One region of the Streptomyces sp. NPDC003697 genome, then DNA from elsewhere that is predicted to be linked to it. Evidence: predicted binding sites of a transcription regulator. Region 1 holds the regulator's gene; the other holds the start of a gene.

Region 1 (7,678 bases):
GGTGCCCGCCGGGATCCTCGCCGTCCTGTGGATCGCCTGTGTGGCCGCCGCCTTCCGGGGGCTCGACCACGCGGACGGTCTCGCGGGCACGGTGGGCGTGCTCACCGCCTTCGGCGCGGGTGCCTGCGCGGCGGCCGAGGTGATGGACGACGTGGCGGTGCTGCTGAGCGTGCTGGCCGCCGCCCTCACCGGCTTCCTGATGCACAACTGGCATCCGGCGCGGACCACGTTCGGCGCCTGCGGCACGCTCTTCACCGGTTTCGTGGTCGCCTCGGCGGCCGTGCTCGCCCGCACCGGGTACGGCCTCCCCTCCAGCGCCTCCGTGCTCTTCCCGCTCACCGCCGTCGCCGCGGCCGACGCCCTGCTCGTCGTGGTGTCCCGGAGGCTGGCCGGGCGCCCGGTGCTGCGCCGGGGCCCCGACCACCTCGCGCACCGGCTGCGCCGGCTGGGGCTGACCCCGCCGGGCGCCACCGTCCTGACCGGCGTCGGCACCTTCGCCGCAGTGCTCGTCGGGGTGCTCGTGCACGTCGGCTGGGTGTCGGACCGGAGCGCGCTGTGGGTGGCCGGGGTGAGCCTGGCGGTCGTGCTGGGGCTGCTGCGCGTGCCCGCCTACGGGCCGCGGCGGCAGGGTGACGGCACGGGGGCGGTGCGGCGGCCGGGCGACGGCCCGGGTGCGGGGGGCCGCCGGCAGGGCGACCCGTACGCGACCGGCCGCCGTGCGACGGACGGGCCAGGGCCGGCGATCCGCCGTCAGGGTGATCCGTACGTGATGGCCCGCCGTGCGGCCGACGGTCATGGGAGCATCCGGCGTCCGTCCGACCCGTACGCGACCGGCCGGCGCGCCGCCGATCCGTACGGGACCGCCCGGCGGGCGGCCGACACCACCGGGGCCCCGGGCGCCTTCGCCGACGGCGCAGCGGAGCGGCGTGAGGGCGACCCCTACGGCGCCCGGCGTCCCGCCGATATGACGCCGCGACCGCCGCAGCAGACGAGATCGCCGCAGGTCGAGACGCCGTTGCGTGTAAGGAACGGATAAGACTTGAGCCGAGCCGGCTCAGGTCTGTTGACCCGGCGCGGGCCCTCAGGCACACTTGAGTCCGTTCCACTCAAGTCAGCTGGAGGAATTCACCATGGCACGTGCGGTCGGCATCGACCTGGGCACGACTAACTCCGTCGTCAGCGTTCTGGAGGGCGGCGAGCCCACCGTCATCACCAACGCCGAGGGTGCCAGGACCACGCCGTCCGTCGTCGCCTTCGCCAAGAACGGCGAGGTGCTGGTCGGCGAGGTCGCCAAGCGCCAGGCGGTCACCAACGTCGACAGGACCATCCGGTCGGTCAAGCGCCACATGGGCACCGACTGGAAGATCAACCTCGACGGCAAGGACTTCAACCCGCAGCAGATCAGCGCGTTCGTGCTGCAGAAGCTGAAGCGGGACGCCGAGGCCTACCTGGGCGAGAAGGTGACCGACGCGGTCATCACCGTCCCGGCGTACTTCAACGACGCCGAGCGCCAGGCCACGAAGGAGGCCGGTGAGATCGCCGGTCTGAACGTGCTGCGCATCGTCAACGAGCCCACCGCGGCCGCCCTGGCCTACGGCCTCGACAAGGACGACCAGACCATCCTGGTCTTCGACCTCGGTGGCGGCACCTTCGACGTCTCGCTGCTGGAGATCGGCGACGGCGTCGTCGAGGTGAAGGCCACCAACGGTGACAACCACCTCGGTGGCGACGACTGGGACCAGCGCGTCGTCGACTACCTGGTCAAGCAGTTCCAGTCCGGTCACGGCGTGGACCTGAGCAAGGACAAGATGGCCCTCCAGCGCCTGCGTGAGGCGGCGGAGAAGGCCAAGATCGAGCTGTCCTCGTCCACCGAGACCTCGATCAACCTGCCCTACATCACCGCCTCGGCCGAGGGCCCGCTGCACCTGGACGAGAAGCTCACCCGCGCGCAGTTCCAGCAGCTGACCGCGGACCTGCTGGAGCGCTGCAAGACGCCGTTCCACAACGTCATCAAGGACGCGGGCATCTCCATCAGCGGCATCGACCACGTCGTGCTCGTCGGTGGCTCCACCCGTATGCCCGCTGTCGCCGAGCTCGTCAAGGAGCTGACCGGCGGCAAGGAGGCCAACAAGGGCGTGAACCCGGACGAGGTCGTCGCCATCGGCGCCTCGCTCCAGGCCGGTGTCCTCAAGGGCGAGGTCAAGGACGTCCTGCTCCTCGACGTCACCCCGCTGTCCCTCGGCATCGAGACCAAGGGCGGCATCATGACCAAGCTGATCGAGCGCAACACCACGATCCCGACCAAGCGGTCCGAGATCTTCACCACGGCCGAGGACAACCAGCCGTCCGTGCAGATCCAGGTCTACCAGGGCGAGCGCGAGATCGCGGCCTACAACAAGAAGCTCGGCATGTTCGAGCTGACCGGTCTGCCGCCGGCGCCGCGCGGCGTCCCGCAGATCGAGGTCTCCTTCGACATCGACGCCAACGGCATCATGCACGTCGCGGCGAAGGACCTCGGCACCGGCAAGGAGCAGAAGATGACCGTCACCGGCGGCTCCTCGCTCCCGAAGGACGAGGTCGACCGCATGCGTGAGGAGGCCGAGCGCTACGCGGAGGAGGACCACAAGCGCCGCGAGGCCGCCGAGACCCGCAACCAGGGCGAGCAGCTCGTCTACCAGACCGAGAAGTTCCTCAAGGACAACGAGGACAAGGTCCCGGGCGAGATCAAGACCGAGGTCGAGGCCGCCGTCGCCGAGCTGAAGGAGAAGCTCAAGGGCGAGGACACGACCGAGATCCGCACCGCCACGGAGAAGGTCGCGGCCGTCTCGCAGAAGCTGGGCCAGGCCATGTACGCCGACGCCCAGGGCGCCCAGGCCGCCGACGGCGCGTCCGCCGGCGCCGGTGAGGCCAAGGCCGACGACGACGTGGTGGACGCCGAGATCGTCGACGACGAGCGCAAGGACGGTGCCGCGTGACGGAGGAGACCCCGGGCTTCGACGAACAGCAGCAGGCTCAGCAGGGCCAGCAGCCGGCGCAGCAGCCCGACGTCCCCTCCGGCGCCACCTCTGACGACGCCGAGCCGCAGGCCGCCTCCTCCGCCAAGGAGGAGGGGGCGGCCCCGGCCGGGGACGCGGCCCAGACGGCCGGCCTGACGGCACAGCTGGACCAGGCCCGCACGGCGCTGGCCGAGCGCACGGCGGACCTGCAGCGGCTGCAGGCGGAGTTCCAGAACTACCGGCGCCGGGTCGAGCGCGACCGGGTCGCGGTGAAGGAGGTCGCGATCGCGAACCTCCTCACCGAGCTCCTGCCCGTGCTCGACGACATCGGGCGCGCACGCGAGCACGGCGAACTGGTGGGCGGTTTCAAGTCCGTCGGCGAGTCGCTGGAGACCGTGGCGGCGAAGATGGGGCTGCAGCAGTTCGGCAAGGAGGGCGAGCCCTTCGACCCGACGATCCACGAGGCCCTGATGCACAGCTACGCGCCGGACGTCACCGAGACGACGTGCGTGGCGATTCTGCAGCCCGGGTACCGGATCGGCGAGCGCACCATCCGCCCCGCGCGGGTGGCCGTGGCCGAGCCTCAGCCGGGCGCGCAGACGGTCAGGCCGGCGGAGGACTCCGCCGCCGAGCCCGCGGAGCAGGCCGAGGACAAGGAGAACGGTGGCCCGGAGGAGGGCTGACGTCGAGACGAACGCAGGGAAGGAGGGGCGTCGGGGATGAGCACCAAGGACTTCATCGAGAAGGACTACTACAAGGTCCTCGGCGTCCCCAAGGACGCCACCGAGGCCGAGATCAAGAAGGCGTACCGGAAGCTCGCCCGCGAGTTCCACCCGGACGCCAACAAGGGCAACGCCAGGGCCGAGGAGCGGTTCAAGGAGATCTCCGAGGCGAACGACGTCCTCGGCGACCCCAAGAAGCGCAAGGAGTACGACGAGGCCCGCTCCCTGTTCGGCAACGGCGGATTCCGCCCCGGGCCGGGTGCGGGCGGCGGCTCCTTCAACTTCGACCTGGGCGACCTCTTCGGAGGCGGCGCCCAGGGCGGGGGAGCCGGCGGCTTCGGCGGTGGCATAGGTGACGTCTTCGGGGGCCTGTTCAACCGGGGCGGCGCGGGCACCACGCGGACCCAGCCCCGGCGCGGCCAGGACATCGAGTCCGAGGTCACGCTGAGCTTCACGGAGGCCATCGAGGGCGCGACGGTGCCGCTGCGCATGTCCTCGCAGGCGCCGTGCAAGGCCTGCTCGGGCACCGGCGACAAGAACGGCACGCCGCGGGTGTGCCCGACCTGCGTCGGCACCGGGCAGGTGGCGCGCGGCTCGGGTGGCGGGTTCTCGCTGACCGACCCGTGCCCGGACTGCAAGGGCCGCGGCCTGATGGCGGAGCACCCGTGCGACGTCTGCAAGGGCTCGGGCCGCGCCAAGTCGTCCCGGACCATGCAGGTGCGCATTCCCGCGGGCGTCTCCGACGGCCAGCGGATCCGGTTGCGCGGGAAGGGCGCGCCGGGCGAGCGGGGCGGACCGGCGGGCGACCTCTACGTCGTCGTGCACGTCGGCTCCCACCCGGTCTTCGGCCGCAAGGGCGACAACCTCACCGTCACCGTGCCGGTGACGTACCCGGAGGCCGCCCTCGGCGGCGAGGTCCGGGTGCCGACGCTCGGCGGGCCGTCGGTGACGCTGAAGCTGCCTCCGGGCACGCCGAACGGCCGTACGATGCGCGCCCGGGGCAAGGGCGCGGTCCGCAAGGACGGCACCCGTGGGGACCTGTTGGTCACCGTGGAGGTGAGTGTGCCGAAGGACCTGTCGGGGAAGGCTCGTGACGCGCTGGAGGCGTATCGCGAGGCGACCGCGGGCGAGGACCCGCGGGCGGAGCTGTTCGAGGCCGCGAAGGGAGCATGAGTGAGATGGACGGCCGCCGTCGCAACCCGTACGAACTGACGGAAGAGACCCCGGTGTACGTCATCTCGGTGGCCGCCCAGCTGTCCGGACTGCACCCGCAGACCCTCCGTCAGTACGACAGGCTGGGCCTGGTCTCTCCGGACCGCACGGCGGGGCGGGGCCGCCGCTACTCGGCTCGTGACATCGAACTGCTGCGACAGGTCCAGCAGTTGTCGCAGGACGAGGGCATCAACCTGGCCGGCATCAAGCGGATCATCGAACTGGAGAACCAGGTCGCCGCGCTGCAGTCCCGCGTCGCGGAGCTGCAGACGGCCCTGGAGGGCGCGGCGGCCACGATGCGTCAGCGTGAGGCGGCCGTCCACGCCTCCTACCGCCGCGACCTGGTCCCGTACCAGGACGTCCAGCAGACCAGCGCGCTGGTGGTGTGGCGGCCCAAGAGGCGGCAGCAGCAGTCGGACTGACCCGCACACGAGTGGCACACCAGGGCCGGGAGGCGTCGACCTCCCGGCCCTTCCGCATGCCGCGACGCGGTGCCGTGACCGGTCCGGCGCCACGGTGCCGGCGGCGGTGCCCGGACGGTGGGCGCCGGGCGGTGGCGTGCTCGCGACGAGGGTGGCCGGGTTCGTTCGGTTGCCCGATCGAGGGGCGAACGGGTCGGCGACCCCGGCCTGGTGGCGACTCGTCAGGAATGGTGGCGGTTGTGCTGATCTTTGCCTGCCCGTGAACTGCTTTTGAGTGAAGGGCCCGTAAAGGGTGGTTGCAGGGAGTTGCGCAGACCCTTCACGAGCTTGCTGAGCGTGCTGTTGTCATCTCGTTAAGTGGCATCTCTTGACGCCGGTACCCGGTGCCGCGTTGGCTTTTCAGTCACCTGGGTCGCACTGCTGCACCCACGTCCGGAAGGCACCAGAAGTGAGCACCTCGATGCGTCGTATCGCCATAGCCGTGGCCGCGCCCACGCTGACCTTCTCGCTGTCCGCCTGTGGCGGGTTCGGCGTGTCAGGCGGCGGCGGCGACGCGAGGCCGACCAAGGGCGGCGAGGTCACGGTCGGTCTGCTGCTGCCGGAGACCGCGAACACGCGGTACGAGAAGTTCGACTACCCGATCATCAAGAGGAAGGTCGCCTCGCTCACCCGGGACGAGGGCCGGGTGCGGTACGCCAACGCGGAGGCGGACGCGGACCGGCAGAACAGCCAGATGCAGAAGATGATCGACGACAAGGTCGACGTCATCCTGATCGACGCGGTCGACTCGCACGCCATCGCCGGCGAGGTCAAGAAGGCCAAGGACGCCGGCATCCCGGTCATCGCCTACGACCGGCTGGCCGAGGGCCCGATCGACGCCTACGTCTCCTTCGACAACGAACTGGTCGGCGAGGTGCAAGGCCGGACGCTGCTCGAGGCGATGGGTCCGGGCGTCGACGCCTCCAAGAAGATCGTCATGATCAACGGCTCGCCCACCGACCCGAACGCCGCACAGTTCAAGAAGGGTGCGCTCTCCCAGCTCAGCGGCAAGGTGACGATCGCCAAGGAGTTCGACACCAAGGGCTGGAAGCCGGAGAACGCCGAGGCGAACATGACCGAGGCGATCAACGACATCGGCAAGGGCGACATCGCCGGTGTCTATGCCGCCAACGACGGCATGGCGGGCGGTGTCATCCGGGCCCTCGACGCCGCGGGTGTCTCCAAGCTGCCGCCGGTCACCGGCCAGGACGCCGAACTCGACGCGGTGCAGCGGATCGTCAGCGGTGAGCAGTACATGAGCGTGTACAAGTCCTACCCGACGGAGGCCGAGACGGCCGCCGAGATGGCCGTCGCCAAGGTGCAGGGCAAGGACATCCAGTTCGACTCCCTGACCCGCGACAGGGTCAGCAGCCCCACCGACCGGGACATCCCGGCGCAACTCGTCTCCGTCGTCGCGCTGACCAGGAGCAACATCGAGGACACCGTCATCGCCGACGGCATCTACGAGAAGTCCGACATCTGTGCCGGCAAGTACCGGTCGGCCTGCGAGGCCATCGGCCTGAAGTAGGCCGGAAACCGCCCTGAAGCAGCGGAGGGACGGCCCTTTCCGGGGGCCGTCCCTCCGCGTTTCCCGGGCTGCTCCCGTCGGCGTTTCCCCGGCCCCTCCACGGTTCGGCGGCCCACCCGCCACATGCCCCGCGCCGCGTCCGCCGGAGGCGTGGACACAGTGGTCGAAATCCCTGCTTTCCGGCTGCCGTCGCGGGGGTACCCGTGTTGCGGAGGCGGTCCGGTCCGCGCATAGTTGCGCTGCGGAAGAGGCGGAACCGGGGGTGTGATGGGCCATGGCCGGGCACGGGACGGAGGAGCATCCTCATGGTGCCGACCGACTGTGCGAGGCCGGGGATCGTGTGTATTCCCGGGCCGTACGGCGCGGCCGGGTGGCCCGTTGCGACGCCGAGCCGGTGCCGTGCCTGCTGGAACTGGCGCTGCTGCACCCCGACCCCGACGACATGGACTGGCTGGTGCCCACCGCGCCCCAGGAGGTCATCACCCGCCTGCTGCGCGGGATGTACGACGAGGTCAGCGAGAGCCATCGGCGGGTCGGCTCGGTGGTGGCGGCGTTCGAGCGGTACGCGGGCCTGGGCCGTGAGGTCCGGGTGCCCCCGGCCGCGGTGGAGGGCACGGCCATCCGCGTCCTGGACGGTCTGCCCCGCATCCAGGCGGCCATGGACGAGGCGACGGAGGCGTGCCGGACGGAGGTGCTGACCGTCCAGCCCGGCGGCATCCGGCGCGAGCACGAGCTGTCCGAGGGCCTGCACCGGGCCCT
Region 2 (7,678 bases), on a different contig from region 1:
CAGGCGTCTGACCTGCGCGGCTGCATCAATTCGCCGACCGTCGCCAGCCTTTCGAGGTGTTTGTGAAGGGCTCGTGCAGACTGGCTGGATGCGCACTGAGGCTGTTTCCGATCCCGGCGGCGAAAAGCGCCCCAACGAGGACTTCGCGAGCGTCGCGCTACCGGCCTGTGGGCAGGGTGGTTGCCTTGTCGTGCTGGACGGGGTGACGCCGCCGCGGGCCGGCACGGGGTGTCTGCATACGGTCCCCTGGTTCACCGCGCGACTCGGTGGCGCCCTGACCGAACTGACCGTTTCCGGTGGAGATCTGACGCTGACGGAGGTCCTGGAGCGAGCGGTCGCGCGAACCGCCGAGGCCCATATGATCACTTGTGACCTTTCTCACCCGCGCACCCCTCAGGCGACGGTGGCACTCGCCCGCTGGTCGGCCACGACGGTGGAGTACCTGGTGCTGTCGGACACGGCGCTGCTGGTGGAGGCACCCGGCGGAGCGGTCACCGCCGTCCTCGACGACCGGCTCGCCCGCATCCCGCGGGCCTCGCTCGCCGACGTGGCACTCGTCGACACCACGCTCCGCAACCGGGAGGGCGGCTTCTTCACCGCCGCGGCGGACCCCTCGGTGGCGGCCCGCGCGGTGACGGGCAGCGTCCCGCGCCAGGAGGTCCGCTCCCTGACCGCCCTCACGGACGGGGCCGCGCGCTGGGTGGAGACGTTCGGCGCGGGCGACTGGGCGGACTGTGCCGCTCTCGTCCGCGCGCGGGGGGCGCGGTCACTGGTGGAGCGGGTGCGGGCCCTGGAGCGGGCCGACCGCGAGGAGCGCCGGTACCTGGGCCGGGCGAAGACGCACGACGACGCGACGGTGGTGTTCGTGGAGCCGTGACGTGGGCCGGCCGCCGGGCCGGGCGGTCACTTCTCCATGCCGAGGTTCAGCTCGTGCAGCAGGCGGGCCAGTTCGGCCACCTCGCGGCGGTCCCAGTGGGCCAGCTGGCTGACGTACCGGGCCCGGCGGGCGTCGCGCACCTGGCCGACGCGGCGGCGTCCGTCCTCGGTGAGGGCCACCAGCCAGGCCCTGCCGTCCGCGGGGTCGGGTTCCCGGGCGACCAGGCCGAGTTCCTCCAGGGCACGCAACTGCCGGGACATCGTGGCCTTGCCGACGCCGATGTACGCGGCGAGGTCCGTGGCGCGCTGGCCGCCGTGCTCCTCCAGCCGGACGAGCAGTCCGTACGCGGCGGACTCCAGGTCCGGGTGGACCTCCCGGGCCATCTCTCCCTGGTTGGCGCGGGCCCGCCGCAGCAGCACGGTCAGCTCGCGCTCCAGGGACAGGAACTCCGGGTCCGTCCCGTGCGGCGACGCCCCGGACGCGACTCGGCGCCCCTCGCCGTTTCCGTCTTCCCGCACGTCAGTCAGCCCCTGCATGTCGTCGTCCGGTTTCCCGGTGCTGAAAGTTTCCGCCCTGCGCCGCCATCGCCGCAGCTCCGTCAGTATTTCGCAGGCTTAGACCAACGGCAGCCTCCGGACCCTCTTCCCACGGCGATGTCTACGTGCGTAGCTTCATGCCCAGGCACTGAATGGCATGCCCACGCCCAGCACGCCGGCCGGTCCGCGCCGGCCGCTCTCCCCGCACCGGGCACGCCCGCGCGTTTCCCCCACCGAGCACCACCGAGCCATCGGAGGCACGTCATGCCCGTGCACAGATCCGGAACGGCCCGCGTACGACGCCCCGCCGTCACGGGGACCCTGCTCGCCGCGCTCTCCCTCCTCTCCGCGCTCCCCTCCTCCGCAGCCACCGCTCCCGCCCGCGGCACCGCCTCCATGGGCATGGGCGTCGTGGCGCACGACGGCGGCGGCGGCACGCTCGCCGGCGGTGCCGCCACCCAGACCGAGGGGGTCGACGTCAGTGGCCACCAGGGCGACGTGGCCTGGCCGACGCTGTGGAACAGCGGCGTGCGGTGGGCGTACACGAAGGCGACCGAGGGGACGTACTACACGAACCCCTACTTCGCCCAGCAGTACAACGGCTCGTACGACGTCGGCATGATCCGCGGCGCGTACCACTTCGCGACCCCGGACACCGCCGGCGGAGCCGCCCAGGCCAACTACTTCGTCGACCACGGCGGCGGCTGGTCCCGCGACGGCAGGACGCTGCCGGGCACGCTCGACATCGAGTGGAACCCCTACGGCGCCGCCTGCTACGGCAAGACGCAGAGCGCCATGGTCGGCTGGATCGCCGACTTCCTGAACACCTACCGGGCGCGCACGGGCCGGGACGCGGTCATCTACACGGCCACCAGCTGGTGGACCCAGTGCACCGGCGACTACGGCGGCTTCGCCGCGAACAACCCGCTGTGGATCGCCCGCTACTCCACCGATCCGGGGACCCTGCCGGCGGGCTGGGGCTTCTACACGATGTGGCAGTACACCTCGTCGGGCCCGACGGTCGGTGACCACGACAAGTTCAACGGAGCGCTCGACCGGGTGCAGGCGCTCGCCCTCGGCTGAGGGCCCTCCCGTGGCCTCCGCCGGCCGGGAGCTTGGAGGGTCGCCCCGGACCGGCGCGGCGACGGAGCCCCCGCGCCCGGCCGGGTGCGGGCGCCCGCACCGCGAGGGCGTGCCGTCCGCCGGCCGGCCGCGCGGTGTCAGGCGCACAGGACGGGGCCCGGCCCCCCTTTCGGGGAACCGGGCCCTCGCGCCGTCCACGGCGTCCGTCACGCCGCCACGGGAACCTCCGGCGCCGCGCCGCTCGTGGCGGGCGCGAGCGCCAGCTGGAGGACCTGGCGGACGTCGGTGACGGGGTGGACGTCGAGCTTGTCCAGCACCTCCGCCGGGACGTCGTCCAGGTCGGGCTCGTTGCGCTTGGGGATGATCACGGTCGTCACCCCGGCACGGTGGGCCGCCAGCAGCTTCTGCTTCACACCGCCGATGGGCAGCACCCGGCCGGTCAGCGACACCTCGCCGGTCATCGCCACGTCCGTGCGCACCGGGCGGCCCGAGAGCAGCGAGGCGAGCGCCGTCGTCATCGTGATGCCCGCGCTCGGCCCGTCCTTGGGCACCGCGCCCGCCGGGAAGTGGATGTGCACGCCCCGGTCCTTCAGGTCGCCGACCGGCAGCTCCAGCTCGGCGCCGTGGCTGCGCAGGAAGCTCAGCGCGATCTGCGCCGACTCCTTCATCACGTCGCCCAGCTGGCCGGTCAGGGTCAGCCCGGCCGCGCCCGTCTCCGGGTCGGCCAGCGACGCCTCCACGAAGAGCACGTCGCCCCCGGCTCCGGTGACCGCGAGGCCCGTCGCCACGCCCGGCACCGCCGTGCGCCGCTCGGCCGGGTCCTGCGCGGACTCGGGCACGTGGTGCGGCCGCCCGATCAGGTCGCGCAGGTCGCCCGCGGTGACGGTGAGCGGAAGCTCCCGCTCCCCCAGCTCGTGCTGGGCCGCCACCTTGCGCAGCACCCGCGTGATGGACCGCTCCAGGGTGCGGACGCCCGCCTCACGCGTGTACTCGCCGGCGAGCCGGCGCAGCGCGCCCTCCTCGATCACGACCTCGTCCGCGCTCAGGCCCGCCCGCTCCAGCTGGCGCGGGAGCAGGTGGTCACGGGCGATGACGACCTTCTCGTCCTCCGTGTAGCCGTCCAGGCGGACGACGTCCATGCGGTCGGCCAGCGCCTCCGGGATCGCCTCCAGCACGTTGGCCGTAGCGAGGAAGACCACGTCCGAGAGGTCGAGCTCGACCTCCAGGTAGTGGTCGCGGAAGGTGTGGTTCTGCGCGGGGTCCAGGACCTCCAGCAGGGCAGCGGCCGGGTCGCCGCGGAAGTCGGAGCCGACCTTGTCGATCTCGTCGAGGAGCACGACCGGGTTCATGGACCCGGCCTCCTTGACGGCGCGCACGATGCGGCCGGGCAGCGCGCCGACGTAGGTGCGCCGGTGGCCGCGGATCTCCGCCTCGTCGCGGACGCCGCCGAGGGCGACGCGGACGAACTTGCGGCCCATGGCGTGCGCCACGGACTCGCCGAGCGAGGTCTTGCCGACGCCGGGCGGGCCGACGAGCGCGAGCACGGCGCCGCCTCCTCGTCGCCCGCCGCCGTCACGCCCGCCGACCGCCCCGAGGCCGCGGTCGCTGCGGCGCTTGCGCACCGCCAGGTACTCGGTGATCCGTTCCTTCACGTCGTCCAGGCCGGCGTGGTCGGCGTCCAGGACCGCCTTCGCGCCCCGGATGTCGTAGGCGTCCTCGGTCCGCTCGTTCCACGGCATCTCCAGGACCGTGTCCAGCCAGGTGCGGATCCAGGAGCCCTCCGGCGACTGGTCGGAGGCGCGCTCCAGCTTGTCGACCTCCTTCAGGGCCGCCTCGCGGACCTTCTCGGGCAGGTCGGCGGCCTCGACGCGGGCCCGGTAGTCGTCGGACTCCTCGCCGTCCTGGTCGCCGTTGAGGTCGCGGAGCTCCTTGCGGACCGCCTCCAGCTGGCGGCGGAGCAGGAACTCGCGCTGCTGCTTGTCGACGCCCTCCTGGACGTCCTTGGCGATCGTCTCGGCCACCTCCTGCTCGGCGAGGTGGTCCCGCAGCTGCTGGGTGGCGAGCCTGAGGCGGGCCACCGGGTCGGCGGTCTCCAGCAGCTCCACCTTCTGCTCTGTGGTCAGGAACGGCGAGTAGCCGGAGTTGTCGGCGAGTGCGGAGACGTCGTCGATGGCCTGCACGCGGTCGACGACCTGCCAGGCGCCGCGCTTCTTCAGCCAGCTGGTCGCGAGGGCCTTGTACTCCTTGACCAGCTCCACGACCTGGCCGGGCAGCGGGTCGGGCACGCTCGCGTCGATCGTCGTCCCCTCGACCCACAGCGCCGCGCCCGGGCCGGTGGTCCCCGCGCCGATCCGGACGCGGCCGCGGCCGCGGACCAGGGCGCCCGGGTCGCCGTCGGCGAGCCGGCCGACCTGCTCGACGGTGCCCAGCACACCGGTCTTCGCATAGGTTCCCTCGACCCGTGGCACCAGCAGCACCTTGGGCTTGCCGGGTTCCGAGCGGGCGGCGGCCTGGGCGGCCTCCACCGCGGCCCGCACCTCGGAGTCGCTCAGGTCCAGCGGGACGACCATCCCGGGCAGCACGACCTCGTCGTCGAGCGGCAGCACGGGCAGGGTGAGCGATGTGAACGCTGCGGACTCAGCAGCCATGATCTCCCCTTCAGCAGTCAAGTTGAGTTATGCCGACTCAATGCTCCGGAGTCCTCCGATGTTCCCAGACCGGTGTTCGCTCTGAGCGATCGGGCGCGGACATCGAGCACACAGGGCCCGAGAAGGCCACAAGGCGGGGGAAGGGCCGGCCGGGACCCCCTGGGAGGCCGCCGGGCCACCCCGGGAGGTGGGCGCCGGCCCGATCCCGTCGCCCGGCTCAGCCACCGGCGCCGCGGGTCTGTTCCCGCACGCGTCCGCGCTCCGGCGGGCCTCGCCGGGCCGCCCGCCGGCCCGCTCAGCCGGCGTGGCAGACCGGGTTCAGGCCCAGCGCGGCCACCGCCAGGACGAAGAACACGCACCACGCGCCCAGGTGGCGATCACCGGCCCGCAGGTGCACGGCGAGGGCGCCGAGGAAGTACAGCACGAGGCCGGCCGCGGCCAGTGCCCCCAGCACCGGCGCCACCGGACCGGCGAGCAGGCCCAGCGCGCCGGCCGCCAGGCACGCGCCCAGCGGACGCATCCAGGACCGGGGCACGCCGAGCCGGTCGGCCTGGCCCGCGGCACAGGGGTGGCCGGCGAAGTCCGCGGCGGCGGCCAGGCCGGTGGCGAGCGCGGCGAGGAGCGTGACGGTGACGTAGGCGGCGCGCATGGGGATCCCCTCCTCCTCGGGTGGGCGACGACTGTCCCTTCACACACCGGACGGATCGGGATCCCGCGACGTGACATCCCCCCGCCCGGTCCGTCACCCGTATTACACGTGGCGGTCCCGCTCCGTTGCGGCAGGATGCCCTCATGACCGCCTCCTACGACACTCCTGTGGTGCTGGACCGTCGCGAGGGGCCCTACGGCGAGGTCGCGCTGCGCCGGCACGGGCCGCTGCTGCAGATCATCGCCAACGGCTGTTTCCTGATGGACACCTCCGACGGCCGCTCGGAACGCCACCTCATCGACGCCGCGGCCGCCGCGGCCGCGGCGGCCGCCGCACTCGCCACGCTCGGCGCGCCGCCCGGACGTACGGCGCCGGACCTGCTGATCGGCGGCCTGGGCGTCGGCTTCTCGCTCGCCCACGCTGCGGCCGATCCGCGCTGGGGACGCATCACGGTCGTCGAGCGCGAGCCCGCCGTCATCGACTGGCATCTGACCGGCCCGCTCGGCGAGTTGACCGCCGCGGCCCTCGCCGATCCGCGCACCCGCATCGTCGAGGCCGACCTGGTCGCCCACGTCAATGAGACATCCGACACGTACGACGCCCTGTGCCTCGACATCGACAACGGGCCTGGCTGGACGGTCACCGAGGACAACGAGAGCCTCTACACGCCGGCCGGACTGGCAAGCTGCGCAAGGGTGTTGAGGCCGGGCGGAGTCCTCGCGGTGTGGTCGGCGCAGCCGTCTCCGGTATTCGAAGGAACCTTGCGGAATGTCGGATTCCAGCAGGTCCGCACCGATGAGATCCCCGTTGCCCGGGGCGTACCCGACGTCGTGCACCTCGGCGTTCGACCTGGATAGCAAAGGCGCGGCCACTCCCCGTACCCTGCTTGCCTGACGCCGATCATTCAAGCGTCAATCGCAGTCATGCGCAGTCAAGGGATCACCCCACGGATTCCGGAGAGCACTTCAGGGGCGGGCGATGGAGCAGACACACACCTCCCACAGCGGTACGACGGCCAGCCCGGGCGCGCAGCGCCGGGTCCTGGTGGTCGAGGACGACCCGACCATCGTGGAGGCCATCGCCACCCGCCTGCGCGCCGAGGGATTCCTCGTGCAGACGGCCGGGGACGGGCCGTCCGCCGTGGACACCGCCGAGGCCTGGCAGCCCGACCTGCTGATCCTCGACATCATGCTGCCCGGCTTCGACGGCCTGGAGGTCTGCCGCCGGGTCCAGGCGCAGCGGCCGGTGCCGGTGCTGATGCTCACCGCGCGGGACGACGAGACCGACATGCTGGTCGGGCTCGGGGTCGGCGCCGACGACTACATGACCAAGCCGTTCTCGATGCGGGAGCTGGCCGCGCGGGTGCACGTGCTGCTGCGCCGCGTGGAGCGGGCCGCGCTGGCCGCGGCCACCCCGCGCTCGGGCATCCTGCGCCTGGGCGAGCTGGAGATCGACCACGCGCAGCGGCGGGTGCGGGTGCGCAGCGAGGACGTCCACCTCACGCCCACCGAGTTCGACCTGCTGGTCTGCCTGGCGAACACCCCGCGCGCGGTGCTCTCCCGCGAGCAGCTGCTGGCGGAGGTGTGGGACTGGGCGGACGCCTCCGGGACCCGGACCGTCGACAGCCACATCAAGGCACTGCGCCGGAAGATCGGCGCCGAGCGGATCCGCACGGTGCACGGCGTCGGGTACGCCCTGGAGACCCCGACGCCATGAGCGAGGGGCAGGCCACACGGAGGGACCCGGGCGAGCCCTGGGGTGGTGTCCGCCCGTTCTCGATCAAGACGAAGCTGGGCGCGCTCGTCGTCATCTCGGTTCTGATCACCACGGGTCTGCTGATGATCGCGGTGCGGACCGACACCGAGCTGCGGTTCATCACGGTCTT

Evidence for each region. Region 1 encodes HspR, which represses chaperone genes until heat shock. Its sites were predicted from a motif close to TTGAGNNNNNNNNNCTCAA; they were not measured.
Region 2: a site for HspR is predicted at 5,167-5,185, ahead of lon (endopeptidase La). Genes of this name have one in related genera too.

Annotation. Positions count from the first base shown of each region.
Region 1 is NZ_JBSFNN010000017.1:89,910-97,587, forward strand. It holds gene ACWDNY_RS10080 (undecaprenyl/decaprenyl-phosphate alpha-N-acetylglucosaminyl 1-phosphate transferase) at 1-1,036, shown strand, start outside; gene dnaK (molecular chaperone DnaK) at 1,131-2,975, shown strand; gene grpE (nucleotide exchange factor GrpE) at 2,972-3,679, shown strand; gene dnaJ (molecular chaperone DnaJ) at 3,716-4,891, shown strand; gene ACWDNY_RS10100 (heat shock protein transcriptional repressor HspR) at 4,897-5,352, shown strand; gene ACWDNY_RS10105 (sugar ABC transporter substrate-binding protein) at 5,813-6,919, shown strand; gene ACWDNY_RS10110 (LuxR C-terminal-related transcriptional regulator) at 7,194-7,678, shown strand, end outside.
Region 2 is NZ_JBSFNN010000015.1:68,993-76,670, reverse strand. It holds gene ACWDNY_RS09030 (hypothetical protein) at 89-877, shown strand; gene ACWDNY_RS09025 (MarR family winged helix-turn-helix transcriptional regulator) at 904-1,395, opposite strand; gene ACWDNY_RS09020 (lysozyme) at 1,678-2,496, shown strand; gene lon (endopeptidase La) at 2,703-5,144, opposite strand; gene ACWDNY_RS09010 (DoxX family protein) at 5,440-5,793, opposite strand; gene ACWDNY_RS09005 (spermidine synthase) at 5,937-6,650, shown strand; gene ACWDNY_RS09000 (response regulator transcription factor) at 6,772-7,509, shown strand; gene ACWDNY_RS08995 (sensor histidine kinase) at 7,506-7,678, shown strand, end outside.